DNA from 3 places in the Pseudomonas lalucatii genome. Region 1 is predicted to be linked to each of the others. Evidence: predicted binding sites of a transcription regulator. Region 1 holds the regulator's gene; each other region holds the start of a gene.
The links. The regulator sigma-54, encoded in region 1, starts transcription at its own class of promoters, with help from an activator protein. The targets are predictions, from matches to a motif close to ANTGGCATNNANNTTGCTNT.

Region 2: a site for sigma-54 is predicted at 2,507-2,526, ahead of I0D00_RS00200 (CmpA/NrtA family ABC transporter substrate-binding protein). Genes of this name have one in related genera too.
Region 3: a site for sigma-54 is predicted at 739-758, ahead of nirB (nitrite reductase large subunit NirB). Genes of this name have one in related genera too.

The regions. Positions count from the first base shown of each region.
Region 1 is NZ_JADPMV010000002.1:1,012,867-1,017,339, reverse strand. It holds gene pmbA (metalloprotease PmbA) at 1-37, shown strand, start outside; gene I0D00_RS18205 (HPr family phosphocarrier protein) at 108-380, opposite strand; gene rapZ (RNase adapter RapZ) at 393-1,250, opposite strand; gene ptsN (PTS IIA-like nitrogen regulatory protein PtsN) at 1,260-1,724, opposite strand; gene hpf (ribosome hibernation-promoting factor, HPF/YfiA family) at 1,740-2,048, opposite strand; gene I0D00_RS18185 (RNA polymerase factor sigma-54) at 2,239-3,747, opposite strand; gene lptB (LPS export ABC transporter ATP-binding protein) at 3,881-4,473, opposite strand, start outside.
Region 2 is NZ_JADPMV010000001.1:48,231-52,703, forward strand. It holds gene I0D00_RS00195 (ABC transporter permease) at 1-922, opposite strand, end outside; gene I0D00_RS00200 (CmpA/NrtA family ABC transporter substrate-binding protein) at 981-2,369, opposite strand; gene I0D00_RS00205 (transcriptional regulator) at 2,808-3,125, opposite strand; gene I0D00_RS00210 (hypothetical protein) at 3,328-3,720, shown strand; gene alaC (alanine transaminase) at 3,770-4,473, opposite strand, start outside.
Region 3 is NZ_JADPMV010000001.1:39,179-43,651, reverse strand. It holds gene I0D00_RS00175 (bifunctional protein-serine/threonine kinase/phosphatase) at 1-615, shown strand, start outside; gene nirB (nitrite reductase large subunit NirB) at 904-3,360, shown strand; gene nirD (nitrite reductase small subunit NirD) at 3,357-3,683, shown strand; gene I0D00_RS00160 (nitrate reductase) at 3,781-4,473, shown strand, end outside.

The DNA.
Region 1 (4,473 bases):
GGTACTGATCGAGCGCATGACGGTGGCCGGCAGCTGACGGTCGGCCGGGCAACGCCAGAGGGGCTGCCCGCGGTAACGGGCAGCCCCTCTTCGTAGCGGGTGCTGGGCTACTCGCCTTCGTCGAAGTAGTTGTTGATCAGTTCGACCAGCGCCTCCAGGGCGTCATGGTCCTGCTCGCCTTCGGTGTGCAGGTGGATCGGCGTGCCCTTGCCGGCGGCCAGCATCATCACCGCCATGATGCTCTTGCCGTCCACCAGGCTCTCCGGGGCGCGGCCGACCTTGACCTTGCAGGGATAGCGTCCGGCCACGCCAACGAACTTGGCCGCGGCACGCGCGTGCAGGCCCAGCTTGTTGACAATGGTGATTTCGCGGGAGGGCATCGCGGCGTTTCCTTAGCTGAGGTCGCGGTGGCGGACCTGAACGTTCTTCAAGGTGGGTTTCAGGGTATCACCCAGGCGATTGGCCAGGTACACCGAGCGGTGGTGGCCGCCGGTGCAGCCGATGGCCACCGTGACATAGGCGCGGTTGCTGGCGGCGAAGCGCGGCAGCCATTTGTTCAGGTAGGCGAGGATGTCCTGGAACATCTCCTCGACATCGGCCTGGGCCGCCAGGTACTCGGCCACCGGCTGGTCGAGGCCGGAATAGTCGCGCAGCTCGGGCTTCCAGTAGGGATTGGGCAGGCAGCGCACGTCGAACACCAGGTCGGCATCCACCGGCATGCCGCGCTTGAAGCCGAAGGACTCGACCAGGAAGGCGGTGCCGGGCTCGGGCTGGTTGAGCAGGCGCAGCTTGAGCATGTCGCGCAACTGGTAGAGGTTCAGGTGGGTGGTGTCGATCTTCAGGTCGGCCAGGTCGATGATCGGCCCGAGCAGCTGGCTCTCGTCGGCGATGGCCTCGGCCAGGGAGCGCTCCTCGTTGGTCAGCGGGTGGCGCCGACGGGTCTCGGAGAAGCGCTTGAGCAGGGTCTCCTCGTCGGCATCCAGGTAGAGCACGTCGCACTGGATATGCCGGGCGCGCACCTCGTCGAGCAGTTCGGGGAAACGCTTGAGCTGGCTGGGCAGGTTGCGCGCGTCGATCGATACGGCCACCTGTGGGTGCAGCAATTCGGTGTGCAGCAGGGCGCCCTCGGCCAGTTCGGGGAGCAGGCCGGCGGGGAGGTTGTCGATGCAGTAGAAGCCGTTGTCCTCGAGGACATCGAGGGCGGTGCTTTTGCCGGAGCCGGAGCGACCGCTGACGATGATCAGGCGCATGGGGAGGTCCTAACGGCTGCTTTGTACGTCCACCACGACCTGGTACAGGGCCTCGCTGCTCGCGGCATGGCGCAGGCGCTCGCGCACATCGCTGCGATCGAGCATGCTGGCGATCTGGCGCAGCAGTTCCAGGTGCTCGTCGGTGGCCGCCTCGGGTACCAGCAGGACGAACAGCAGGTCGACCGGGGCGCCGTCGATGGCGTCGAAGTCGACCGGCGCATCCAGGCGCAGCAAGGCGCTGATCGGTGCGACGCAGCCGGGCAGGCGGCAGTGGGGAATGGCGATGCCGTTGCCGAAACCGGTGGAGCCGAGCTTTTCCCGGGCGATCAGGCTCTCGAAGATGTCCTGGCCGTCCAGGTCGGGCAGCTCGCGCGCCACCAGATTGGCAATTTGTTCGAGTACGCGTTTCTTGCTGCCGCCCGGCACGTTCACCAGGGAACGGCCGGGGGTCAGGATGTTTTCGAGTCGGATCATAGGAGGTGAGCGAGGTCAGCGGGCCATGGCGCCCTGCTGGCGTTCGAGCTGCTTTTCCTTGTGCTTGATGAGTTGTCGGTCGAGTTTGTCGGTGAGCAGGTCGATGGCGGCATACATGTCGTCGTGCTCGGCGTTGGCGACGACTTCACCGCCGGCGATGTGCAGGGTCGCTTCGATCTTCTGCTTGAGCTTCTCGACCTCCATGGTGACCTGCACGTTGGTGATCTTGTCGAAGTGGCGCTCCAGTCGATTGAGTTTTTCGGCGATGTAGTCGCGCAGGGCGTCGGTCACATCCAGCTGATGTCCACTGATGTTGACTTGCATACCGCTTTCTCCTTGTTGCCGTGTGTAAGAGGCAGGCTATCGGCGGCCTGCCGCGGGAACACCTTGGCATGGAAGACCTGGTACACCGCACTTGGCGTGGTCGCCCCCTGACGCGCCAGTATGGCTTCTTTCGGGGGCGTCGCGAGTCGAGCTGTGTCGTGTGTTGACCGATCTTCCTTTGGGTGCCGCCTTACATCAACCGCTTGCGCTCACTGGAGGGCGCGATACCGAGGGATTCACGGTATTTGGCGACCGTGCGGCGGGCCACTTGAATGCCCTGTGCCTCCAGTAAACCAGCGATCTTGCTGTCGCTCAATGGCTTTTTCGCATTTTCCGCGGCCACCAGTTTCTTGATGATCGCGCGGATGGCGGTGGAGGAGCACTCGCCGCCCTCGGCGGTGCTGACGTGGCTGGAGAAGAAGTATTTCAGCTCGTAGATGCCGCGCGGGGTGTGCATGAACTTCTGCGTGGTGACCCGCGAGATGGTCGACTCGTGCATGCCCACGGCTTCGGCGATGTCGTGCAGCACCAGGGGTTTCATCGCCTCGTCGCCGTAGTCGAGGAAGCCGCGCTGGTGCTCGACGATCTGGGTGGCGACCTTCATCAGCGTCTCGTTGCGGCTCTGCAGGCTCTTGATGAACCAGCGCGCCTCCTGCAGCTGGTTGCGCATGAAGGTGTTGTCGGCGCTGGAGTCGGCGCGCTTGACGAAGCCGGCGTACTGCGGGTTGACCCGCAGGCGGGGCATGGCCTCCTGGTTCAGCTCGACCAGCCAGCGCTCGTTGTGCTTGCGCACTATGACGTCGGGCACCACGTACTCCGGCTCGCCGGACTGGATCTGCGAGCCGGGGCGCGGGTTGAGGCTCTGGATCAGCTCGATGACCTGGCGCAGCTCGTCTTCCTTGAGCTTCATGCGACGCATCAGCTGGCTGTAGTCGCGGCTGCCGAGCAGGTCGAGGTAGTCGCCGGCCAGGCGCTGGGCCTCGCTCAGCCAGGGCGACTTGGGCGGCAGCTGGCGCAGTTGCAGCAGCAGGCATTCGCGCAGATCGCGGGCGGCCACGCCGGCCGGTTCGAATTGCTGGATGCGGTGCAGCACCGCCTCCACTTCGTCCTGCTCGATGTCCAGCTCCGGGTCGAAGGCCTCGACCACTTCCTCGAGGCTCTCTTCCAGATAGCCCTGTTCGTTGATGCAGTCGATCAGGGTGGTGGCGATCAGGCGGTCCTTGTCGGACATCGGCGCCAGGTTGAGTTGCCAGAGCAGGTGGCTCTGCAGGCTCTCGCCGCTGGAGGTGCGAGTGGTGAAGTCCCACTCGTCGTCGTCGTTGCTCGGCAGGCTGCTGGCGCTGGTCTGGTAGACGTCTTCCCAGGCGGTGTCGACCGGCAGCTCGTTGGGGATGCGCTCGTTCCACTCGCCTTCTTCCAGGTTGTCCACGCTCTGGGTGGTCTCCTGGTAGCTGGCGTCCTTGTAGGGATCTTCCTGCTTGTCGGCGCTCGTCGGGTTGTCGGCGCCGTCGGCCATGGGGTCGGAGTTGTCGAAGTCGTCGCCTTCTTCCTGGCGCTCGAGCATCGGGTTGGACTCCAAGGCCTCCTGGATCTCCTGCTGCAGATCCAGGGTGGACAGTTGAAGTAGGCGAATGGCCTGTTGCAGCTGCGGGGTCATCGTCAGCTGCTGGCCCATTTTCAGGACTAGCGATGGTTTCATTGCAGACCTTCTATACCGGCGTCTGTGCGCGATCCACTACAGGGCGCCGCGGCGCCACAAGGAAGCAAATTATATGCCTACTCCCGAGCGGTTTGCCTAGCGCGAGCTGCTGTTCGGTCGAGAAAAGCCGCTGTTACAGGCGGAACTCGTGGCCCAGGTAGACTTCTTTGACCATCTGGTTGGCCAGGATGGCGTCGGCGTCGCCCTCGGCGATCAGCTGGCCGTCGTTGACGATGTAGGCGGTCTCGCAGATATCCAGGGTCTCGCGGACGTTGTGGTCGGTGATCAGTACACCGATGCCCTTGGCCTTGAGGTGGTGGATGATCTGCTTGATGTCGCCGACCGAGATCGGGTCGACCCCGGCGAAGGGTTCGTCGAGCAGGATGAACTTGGGCGCGGTCGCCAGGGCGCGGGCGATCTCCACGCGGCGGCGCTCGCCGCCGGACAGGCTCATGCCGAGGTTGTCGCGGATATGGCTGATGTGGAACTCCTGCAGCAGGCTTTCCAGCTCCTCGCGTCGTGCGCCGCGATCCAGTTCCTTGCGCGTCTCGAGGATGGCCATGATGTTGTCGGCCACGCTGAGCTTGCGGAAGATCGAGGCCTCCTGCGGCAGGTAGCCGATGCCGGCGCGGGCGCGGCCGTGCATGGGCTGGTGGCTGACGTCGAGCTCGTCGATCAGCACGCGGCCCTGGTCGGCGCGGACCAGGCCGACGATCATGTAGAAGC
Region 2 (4,473 bases), on a different contig from region 1:
CGAAGCCGATCAGGCCGATGACGATCACCGCCACCATGATCCGGCCGAGCGAGTTGGAGCTGCCGTTCTGGAACTCGTCCCAGATGAATTTGCCCAGGCCCGGGTTCTGCGCCAGCATCTCGGCGGCGATCAGCACCATCCAGCCGGTGGCCAGCGACAGGCGCAGGCCGGTGAAGATCATCGGCACGGCGGCGGGCAGCACGATGCGCCGCACATGGGACAGTGGCGACAGGCTGAGCACGCGGCTGACGTTCTGCAGGTCCTGGTCCAGGTTGGCCACGCCCACCGTGGTGTTGATCACCGTCGGCCACAGGCAGCACAGCGCCACGGTGATCGCCGAGGTGACGAAGGACTTGGCCATCATCGGGTCGCTGCTGGTGTAGACCGCGCTGACCACCATGGTCACCAGGGGCAGCCAGGCCAATGGCGATACTGGCTTGAACACCTGGATCAGCGGGTTGACCGCGTTGTAGATCGGCTTGCTCAGGCCGCAGACGATACCCAGCGGAATGGCCAGCATGGAGGCGATGGCGAAGCCGGTCAGCACCGTGTAGAGGCTGGTGAAGATCTGCTTGAAGAAGGTCGGCTTGCCGGTATAGGGGCGAATCTTCACCTCGGCGTCGGGATTCTTCGCCAGCTTGGCGGCGTTGCGCGCTTCCTGGCGGGCGTAGAAGGCGTCGGCCTTGTCCTGCTCGCGCTGGTGCTCGCTGACCAGGGCGCCGAACTGGCTGGCGACCTGGGTCGGGCCGGGGAACTTGCCCAGGCTGGTGTCGATGCTGCCGGCGGCGATCTGCCAGAACAGCAGGAAGGCCAGCACGCCGATCAGCGGCATCAGCACGCTCGGCAGCCAGCGTTTGAAGGCGGCGCTGCGCGCCGACTTCAGGGTTTCCCGTATGGGTTGGGCGACGGCGGGGTTGCTCATCGTCTGATCCTCGAAGCAGGGGGGAGCCGGAGGGGCGGCTCCCTGGGCTATGGCTGGCTTACAGCGCGGAGTCGGCCTTCAGGCCAATGCTGAACTGGTTGATATAGGCGTTCGGCTGGCGCCCGTCGTAGGTCAGGCCGTCGATGAACTCGTTGGTCGGGGCGCGGAAGCCCTGCTCGTCGGCCGCCGGGAAGTCCGCGGCGCGGGCCCTGCCTTCGGCGACCAGTTCGGCGGCGGCGGTCTGGTAGATCTCCGGCAGGTAGACCTGCTTGGCCACGTCCAGGTACCAGCTGTCCGGCTTGGCCTCGCCGATCTGCCCCCAGCGGCGCATCTGGGTCAGGTACCAGATGGCATCGGAGTAGTAGGGGTAGGTCGCGTGGTGGCGGAAGAACACGTTGAAATCCGGCACTTCGCGGATATCGCCCTTCTCGTACTCGAAGGTGCCGGTCATGGAGTTGGCGATCACCTTGGCGTCGGCGCCCACATACTCGGGACGGGCGAGGATTTGCACGGCCTCGGCGCGGTTGGCGTTGCCGTTCTCGTCCAGCCACATGGCGGCGCGGATCAAGGCCTTGACCAGGCGCTTGTGGGTCTCGGGGTTGGCCGCGGCCCAGGCTTTGGACACGCCGAAGACCTTCTCCGGGTTGTTCTTCCAGATCTCGTAGTCGGTGATCACCGGCACGCCGATGCCCTTGAACACCGCCTGCTGGTTCCACGGCTCGCCGACGCTGTAGCCATCGATGGTGCCGGCCTCCATGGTCGAGGGCATCTGCGGCGGCGGGGTGACCGAGAGCAGCGCGTCGGCATTCAGGGTGCCGGCGATGTCGCCCTTGGCCGGGGCGTAGTAGCCGGGGTGGATGCCGCCGGCGGCCAGCCAGTAGCGCAGTTCGTAGTTGTGGGTCGAAACCGGGAACACCATGCCCAGGTTGAAGGGCTTGCCCTGGGCCTTGTACTGCTCGATCACCGGTTTCAGGGCATCGGCCTTGATCGGGTGCAGCGGTTTGCCGTTTTCCATCGGCACGTGCTTCTTCATCTCTTCCCAGACGGCATTGGACAGGGTGATGCCGTTGCCGTTGAGGTCCATGGAGAAGGCGGTGACCACCTCGGCCTTGGTGCCGAAGCCGATGGTCGCCCCCAGCGGCTGGCCGGCGAGCATATGGGCGCCGTCCAGCTCGCCGGTGATCACCCGGTCCAGCAGTACCTTCCAGTTGGCCTGGGCTTCCAGGGTGACGTACAGACCTTCGTCTTCGAAATAGCCCTTCTCGTAGGCGATGGCCAGGGGGGCCATGTCGGTCAGCTTGATGAAACCGAGCCTGAGTTCGTCCTTTTCCGGATCGGCCGCCTGGGCGACCTGCAGGCCCAGCGGCGAGAGGAGCAGGGCGGCGGCGCAGCCGAGTCCGGTCAGGGTCTTTTTCAGCAGGGAACGGCGAGCGATAGAGTGCGGCATGATGATTCCTCAGGTCTCAGAAACGAAGAAAGACGTCGCGGACAACACCGCCCAGGCGGGCAGGCTGTCTTCGACGTCTTTGTCTATTCGTCCCGATCACCGCCGTTGGCGATCCGATGACGTGGGCTGAGGGGAGTAGTGCAAGGGGCTTGCCAGCTTCCCCGGCAACGGCCGATCGCTGTTGCGCCCGGCACGGCCCAGGGACGCTGGATGGTCCAGGCGTCTGGGGGTAAAAGCTTTTAAAAGCATGGAGTTATGGCGAGTGTCCGAGAGTTTTCATGGTCCGGATCATCGCCCAGCGCCCGGCCTGCCAGCGCTCGCCCAGGTCGCGCCAGGGCCGTTCGTTGAGCCATCGGCGTGCGTACCGGGCAGCACCTGGACCTCCGCGCCTCGCCCTGGTGCGCCCCCGGCCACGCCGCCGCGCGGCCGGCGCAAGGGTCAGCGCGCGGCGGGCCGGGCGTGGCTTTCCTCGACGAACTCCCTGAGCCAGCGCAACACCTGCACGGCATCCCAGCGCCCCGGGTCGAACATGGCATAGGCCTGGCCCTGATAGCCGACCACATCCAGCTGCTTGTGGTAGCCGGCGCGCTGCAGCAGGGCCTCGATCTCGGCGAAGCAGGTGTTGAAGTGCACGCGGTTGAAGGGGGTCTTGCCCTCGGTGACTATGCCTTCGAGCTGCAGCTCCTCGACCGTCGTGCGGACCCTGTCCAGCGGCATCCGGTTAACCCGGTGTTTCAGTTGCAGTACGTCCAGCATCGCTTTGCTCCTGATTGATGCTCCGAAGTGGCCGGCCCGGGGCGTGGCGAAGGGCGACCGGTGACGAGGGACAGTCTAGTGGAAAAATACTGTACAAATAAACAGTATTCGACAATAGTGAGACCGTCGCCTTCCGAACTCACTCGTTCGCCCGGTCCCCAGATGCTGGAGGCAGTGGCGCACTGCAGAGGAGCAATGAGCAATGCAACAGAGCTTGATGACGATTGTGCTGTTGGCCCTGCTGAGCGGCTGCGCCCAGCCGCAGGTCGAGCAACCCAGGGCCAATGGTTCCTACCTGGTGATCGAGAACGGCCAGGCCTGGGCGGTGCTGGTGGCCGACGGCAAGCGGCGGGAGGAGCGCGGGACGGTGATCGATGCGATCCGTCTGCCCGGCGCCCATGCGCCGGTGGCCGCCAGTTATGTGATAGACACCCCCAACTGTGGCCGGGTGCAGTGGCTGACCGAGCGGCAGGATGCCGTGGAGGGGGTCACCAGCCTGATGTCGCTGCACTACAACCAGCGCCTGGGTGAGTCCGCTTGCGTGATAGGGGACGGGCTGAGCCGGGTCTGGACGGTGCTGGACTATTCGGGCTGAGGGGGCCGTTGCGCGGCGGCATGGCTACCGCGCGCAACGGTTCAAGGCATCAGGCTTCCGGTGCCTTGCGCGGCTTGCCGGCGGCGGCCGGCAGCAGGCCGTCGGCACGGAACATCGCCTTGATTCCGCGCAATGCCTGGCGGATGCGGTCCTGGTTCTCGATCAGGGCGAAACGCACGTGATCGTCGCCGTAGTCGCCGAAACCCAGGCCCGGCGACACGCAGACCTTGGCCTCGAGCAGCAGCTTCTTGGCGAACTCCAGCGAGCCCAGCGCGGCGTACTGTTCGGGGATCTTCGCCCAGACATACATCGAGGCCTTGGGGTTCTCCACCATCCAGCCGATCTCGTGCAGGCCCCTGACCAGCAGGTTGCGGCGCTGGCGGTATTGCTCGGCGATGTCGCGCACGCACTGCTGGTCGCCTTCCAGGGCGGCGATGGCCGCCACCTGCAGCGGGGTGAAGGTGCCGTAGTCGTGGTAGCTCTTGATCCGCGCCAGGGCGTTGACCAATTCCGGATTGCCGACCATGAAGCCGATGCGCCAGCCGGCCATGTTGTAGCTCTTGGACAGGGTGAAGAACTCCACGGCGATGTCCTTGGCGCCCGGCACCTGCATGATCGACGGCGCCTGCCAGCCGTCGTAGACGATATCGGCGTAGGCCAGGTCATGCACCACCAGCACGTCGTATTGCTTGGCCAGGGCCACCACGCGCTCGAAGAAGTCCAGCTCGACGCACTGGGCGGTGGGGTTGGAGG
Region 3 (4,473 bases), on a different contig from region 1:
GGCCCACTGCCGCTGCCTGAGTGGCTGGACCTCGCCCCGCGCCTGCTCAAGGCCCTGGGCATGCTGCACCGGCGCAATATCCTGCACCGCGACGTCAAGCCGGAGAACCTGCTGTGGGGCGACGATGGCGAACTGCGCCTGGTGGATTTCGGCCTGGCCTATTGTCCGGGCCTGTCCCGCGATGACCCCGGCAGCCTGCCGGGCACCCCCAGCTATATCGCCCCGGAAGCCTTCGCCGGCAGCCCGCCCAGCCCCCGCCAGGACCTCTACGCGGCGGGTGTGACGCTCTACCACCTGCTCACCGGCCACTACCCCCACGGCGAGATCGAAGCCTTCCAGAGTCCGCGCTTCGCCAACCCGACCCCGGCCAGCCGCTATCGCCCCGACTTGCCGAGCTGGATCGACGAGAGCCTCAACCGCGCCGTCAGCGCCAACCCCGAACAGCGCTACGAGACCGCCGAGGAATGGCTGCTGGCCCTGGAACAGGGCGAACGCCAGGCCCTCAACAGCCAGCCGCGGCCGCTGCTGGAGCGCGAACCGCTGCTGGTCTGGCGTGGCGTAGCGCTGCTGTCCCTGCTGCTCAACCTGGCCCTGCTGCTGGCGCTGCTCGGCTAGCGCACCCCGGCATGCACCATAAGGGCGCAACTCGCCTTAAACAGGTGCGCCGAGCCCCGCTCCGAACCGCCGTGCGGTTCCATCGGCAGCGCTGCAGGGCCCATGAAACCTGCATTCGTGAGAGTTGGCACAGAGCCTGCTAAAGCACTCATACAATTCAAAAAGCGCGACCTTCAACGTGGAAGGCCGCGCTTCCCGAGAGAACGGGATCTGGACAAAGGCGTCCTCGCTAGGTGACTGGCGGGACGCCTTTTTTTGTTTTCCGGTTTTGCGTGACGGTGAGGAACCATGAAAAAACTCAAGTTGGTGATGATCGGCAACGGCATGGCCGGAGTCCGTACCCTCGAAGAGCTGCTCAAGCTCGCCCCCGAGCTCTATGAGATCACCGTGTTCGGTGCCGAACCGCACCCGAACTACAACCGCATCCTGCTCTCGCCGGTGCTGGCCGGCGAGCAGAGCTTCGAGGAAATCGTCCTCAACGACCTGGCCTGGTATGCCGACAACGGCATCGACCTGCGCCTGGGGCGCAAGGTCGTGGAGATCGACCGCAAGGCGCGCAAGGTGGTCGCCGACGACGGCAGCGAGGCCGAGTACGACCGTCTGCTTATCGCCACCGGCTCCAACCCGTTTATCCTGCCGATTCCCGGCAAGGACCTGGACGGGGTGATCGGCTACCGCGACATCGCCGACACCCAGATGATGATGGAGACCGCCAAGACCCATAAGCACGCCGTGGTGATCGGCGGCGGCCTGCTCGGCCTGGAGGCGGCCAACGGCCTCAAGCTGCGCGGCATGGACGTCACCGTGGTGCATATCGGCGACTGGCTGCTGGAGCGCCAGCTCGACCGCACCGCCGGCGACCTGCTGCAGAAGTCCTTGGAGGACCGCGGCCTGAAGTTCCTCCTGCCCAAGCACACCGCCGAGCTGCTGGACAACGGCGAGGGCCGGGTCTGCGCGGTGAAGTTCAAGGACGGCGAGGTGATCCCCGCCGACCTGGTGGTGATGGCGGCCGGCATCCGCCCCAACACCGAGCTGGCGGAGAAGGCCGGCATCGCCTGCAACCGCGGCATCCTGGTCGACGACACCCTGCAGACCTTCGACCCGCGGGTGTACGCCATCGGCGAATGCGCCAGCCACCGCGGCATCGCCTACGGCCTGGTGGCGCCGCTGTTCGAGCAGGCCAAGGTCTGCGCCAACCACCTGGCCCAGCTCGGCTTCTCCCGCTACCAGGGCTCGGTGACCTCGACCAAGCTCAAGGTCACCGGCATCGACCTGTTCTCCGCCGGCGAATTCATGGGCGCCGAAGGCACCGAGACCATCACCCTCTCCGACCCCATCGGCGGCGTGTACAAGAAGCTGGTGATCAAGGACGACGTGCTGGTCGGCGCCTGCCTGTACGGCGACACCGCCGACGGCGGCTGGTACTTCCGCCAGATCCGCGAGAACCACAACGTCGGCGAGATCCGCGACCACCTGATGTTCGGCGAAGGCGCCATCGGCGACGTCGGCCACCAGGGCGCCGACAAGACCGCCAACATGCCCGACAGCATGGAGGTGTGCGGCTGCAACGGCGTGTGCAAGGGCAGCATAGTCCGGGCCATCCAGGAGAACGGCCTGTTCTCGGTCGACGAGGTCAAGAAGCACACCAAGGCCGCCAGTTCCTGCGGCTCCTGCGCCGGCCTGGTGGAGCAGATCCTGATCAGCACCGTCGGCGGCGCGGCGGATGTGAAGCCCAAGAGCGAGAAAGCCATCTGCGGCTGCAGCGACTTCAACCACGGGCAGATCCGCAAGACCATCCGTGAGCAGCACCTGACCAGCCTGCCCGAGGCCATGGCCTTCATGAACTGGAGCACGCCCAACGGCTGCGCCACCTGCCGCCCGGCGCTGAACTACTACCTGATTTCCACCTGGCCGGGCGAGGCCAAGGACGACCCGCAGTCGCGCCTGATCAACGAGCGCGCCCACGCCAACATCCAGAAGGACGGCACCTACTCGGTGGTGCCGCGCATGTGGGGCGGGGTGACCAACCCCTCCGAGCTGCGCCGCATCGCCGACGTGGCCGACAAGTACAACGTACCCATGGTCAAGGTCACCGGCGGCCAGCGCATCGACCTCCTGGGGATCAAGAAGGACGACTTGCCGGCGGTTTGGAAGGAGCTGGACATGCCCTCCGGCCACGCCTACGGCAAGTCCATCCGCACCGTGAAGACCTGCGTGGGCAGCGAGTTCTGCCGCTTCGGCACGCAGAACTCGACCCAGCTGGGCATCGACCTGGAGCACGACCTGTTCAACATGTGGTCGCCGCACAAGGTCAAGCTGGCGGTCTCCGGCTGTCCGCGCAACTGCGCCGAGGCCGGCATCAAGGACGTCGGCATCATCGGCGTGGACTCCGGCTTCGAGATGTACATCGGCGGCAACGGCGGCATCAAGACCGAGGTCGCCGAGTTCTTCGTCAAGCTCAAGACCGCCGAGGAAGTGCGCGAATACAACGGCGCCTTCCTCCAGCTGTACCGCGAGGAAGCCTTCTACCTGGAGCGCACGGTGCACTACATGCAGCGCGTCGGCATGGAGCACATCAAGAAGGCCGTGCTCGAGGACGCCGACAACCGCAAGGCGCTCAACGCCCGCCTGCAGTACGCGCTGTCCTTCGAGCAGGACCCGTGGAAGGAGCGCATCGAAACCCCGAACCTGAAGAAAGAGTTCGACCGCATCAATGTCGTGCAGCTCGAGGAGGCCACCGTATGAACTGGCTGGATATCTGCGCCCTGGAAGAGATCAACGTGCTCGGCTCGCGTATTGTCGCCGGCCCCAAGGGCGACATCGCCGTGTTCCGCACCCCCGATGACGAGGTCTTCGCCCTCGACGACCGCTGCCCGCACAAGGGCGGGCCGCTGTCCCAGGGCCTGATCTACGGCAAGCGCGTGGCCTGCCCGCTGCACAACTGGCAGATCGAGCTGGCCAGCGGCGAGGCCGTGGCCCCGGATGTCGGCTGCGCCCACCGGCACGAGGCCAAGGTCGAGAACGGCCGTGTGCTGCTGGCCCTGAAAACCGCAGAACAGTGCGCCTAAGCCGCAGGGTGGAAAGCGCCGCGGGCTTTTCCACCACCCCCTCGTATCGGTGGACCCGCACAGCGTCGTCCACCCTACGCCAGTAGGAGCCCGAATCATGGCCAGCACCAACCAGATCACCGCGTCGACCTGCTGCTACTGCGGCGTCGGCTGCGGCGTGCTGATCGAACACGACGACGAGCAGATCCTCGACGTCAAAGGCGATCCGAACCACCCGGCCAACTACGGCAAGCTGTGCAGCAAAGGCTCCACCCTGCACCTGACCGGCGATCTCGACGCCCGCGGCCTGTACCCGCAGCTGCGCCTGGGCAAGGGCCTGGCCCGCGCCCGCAGCGACTGGGACAGCGCCCTGGACCACGCCGCCAGCGTGTTCGCCGAGACCATCCGCGAGCACGGCCCGGACAGCGTGGCCTTCTATATCTCCGGCCAACTGCTGACCGAGGACTACTACGCCTTCAACAAGCTGGCCCGGGCCCTGGTCGGCACCAACAACCTCGACTCCAACTCGCGGCTGTGCATGTCCAGCGCTGTGGTCGGCTACAAGCGCAGCCTCGGCGCCGACGCCCCGCCCTGTAGCTACGAGGACATCGAGCAGAGCGACTGCCTGCTGATCGCCGGCAGCAACATGGCCTACGCCCACCCGGTGCTGTTCCGCCGCCTGGAGGAAGCCAAGGCCAGGCGCCCGGAGATGAAGGTCATCGTCATCGACCCGCGGCGCACCGACACCTGCGAGCTGGCCGACCTGCACCTGGCGATCCTGCCGGGCACCGACGTGGCGCTGCTGCACGGC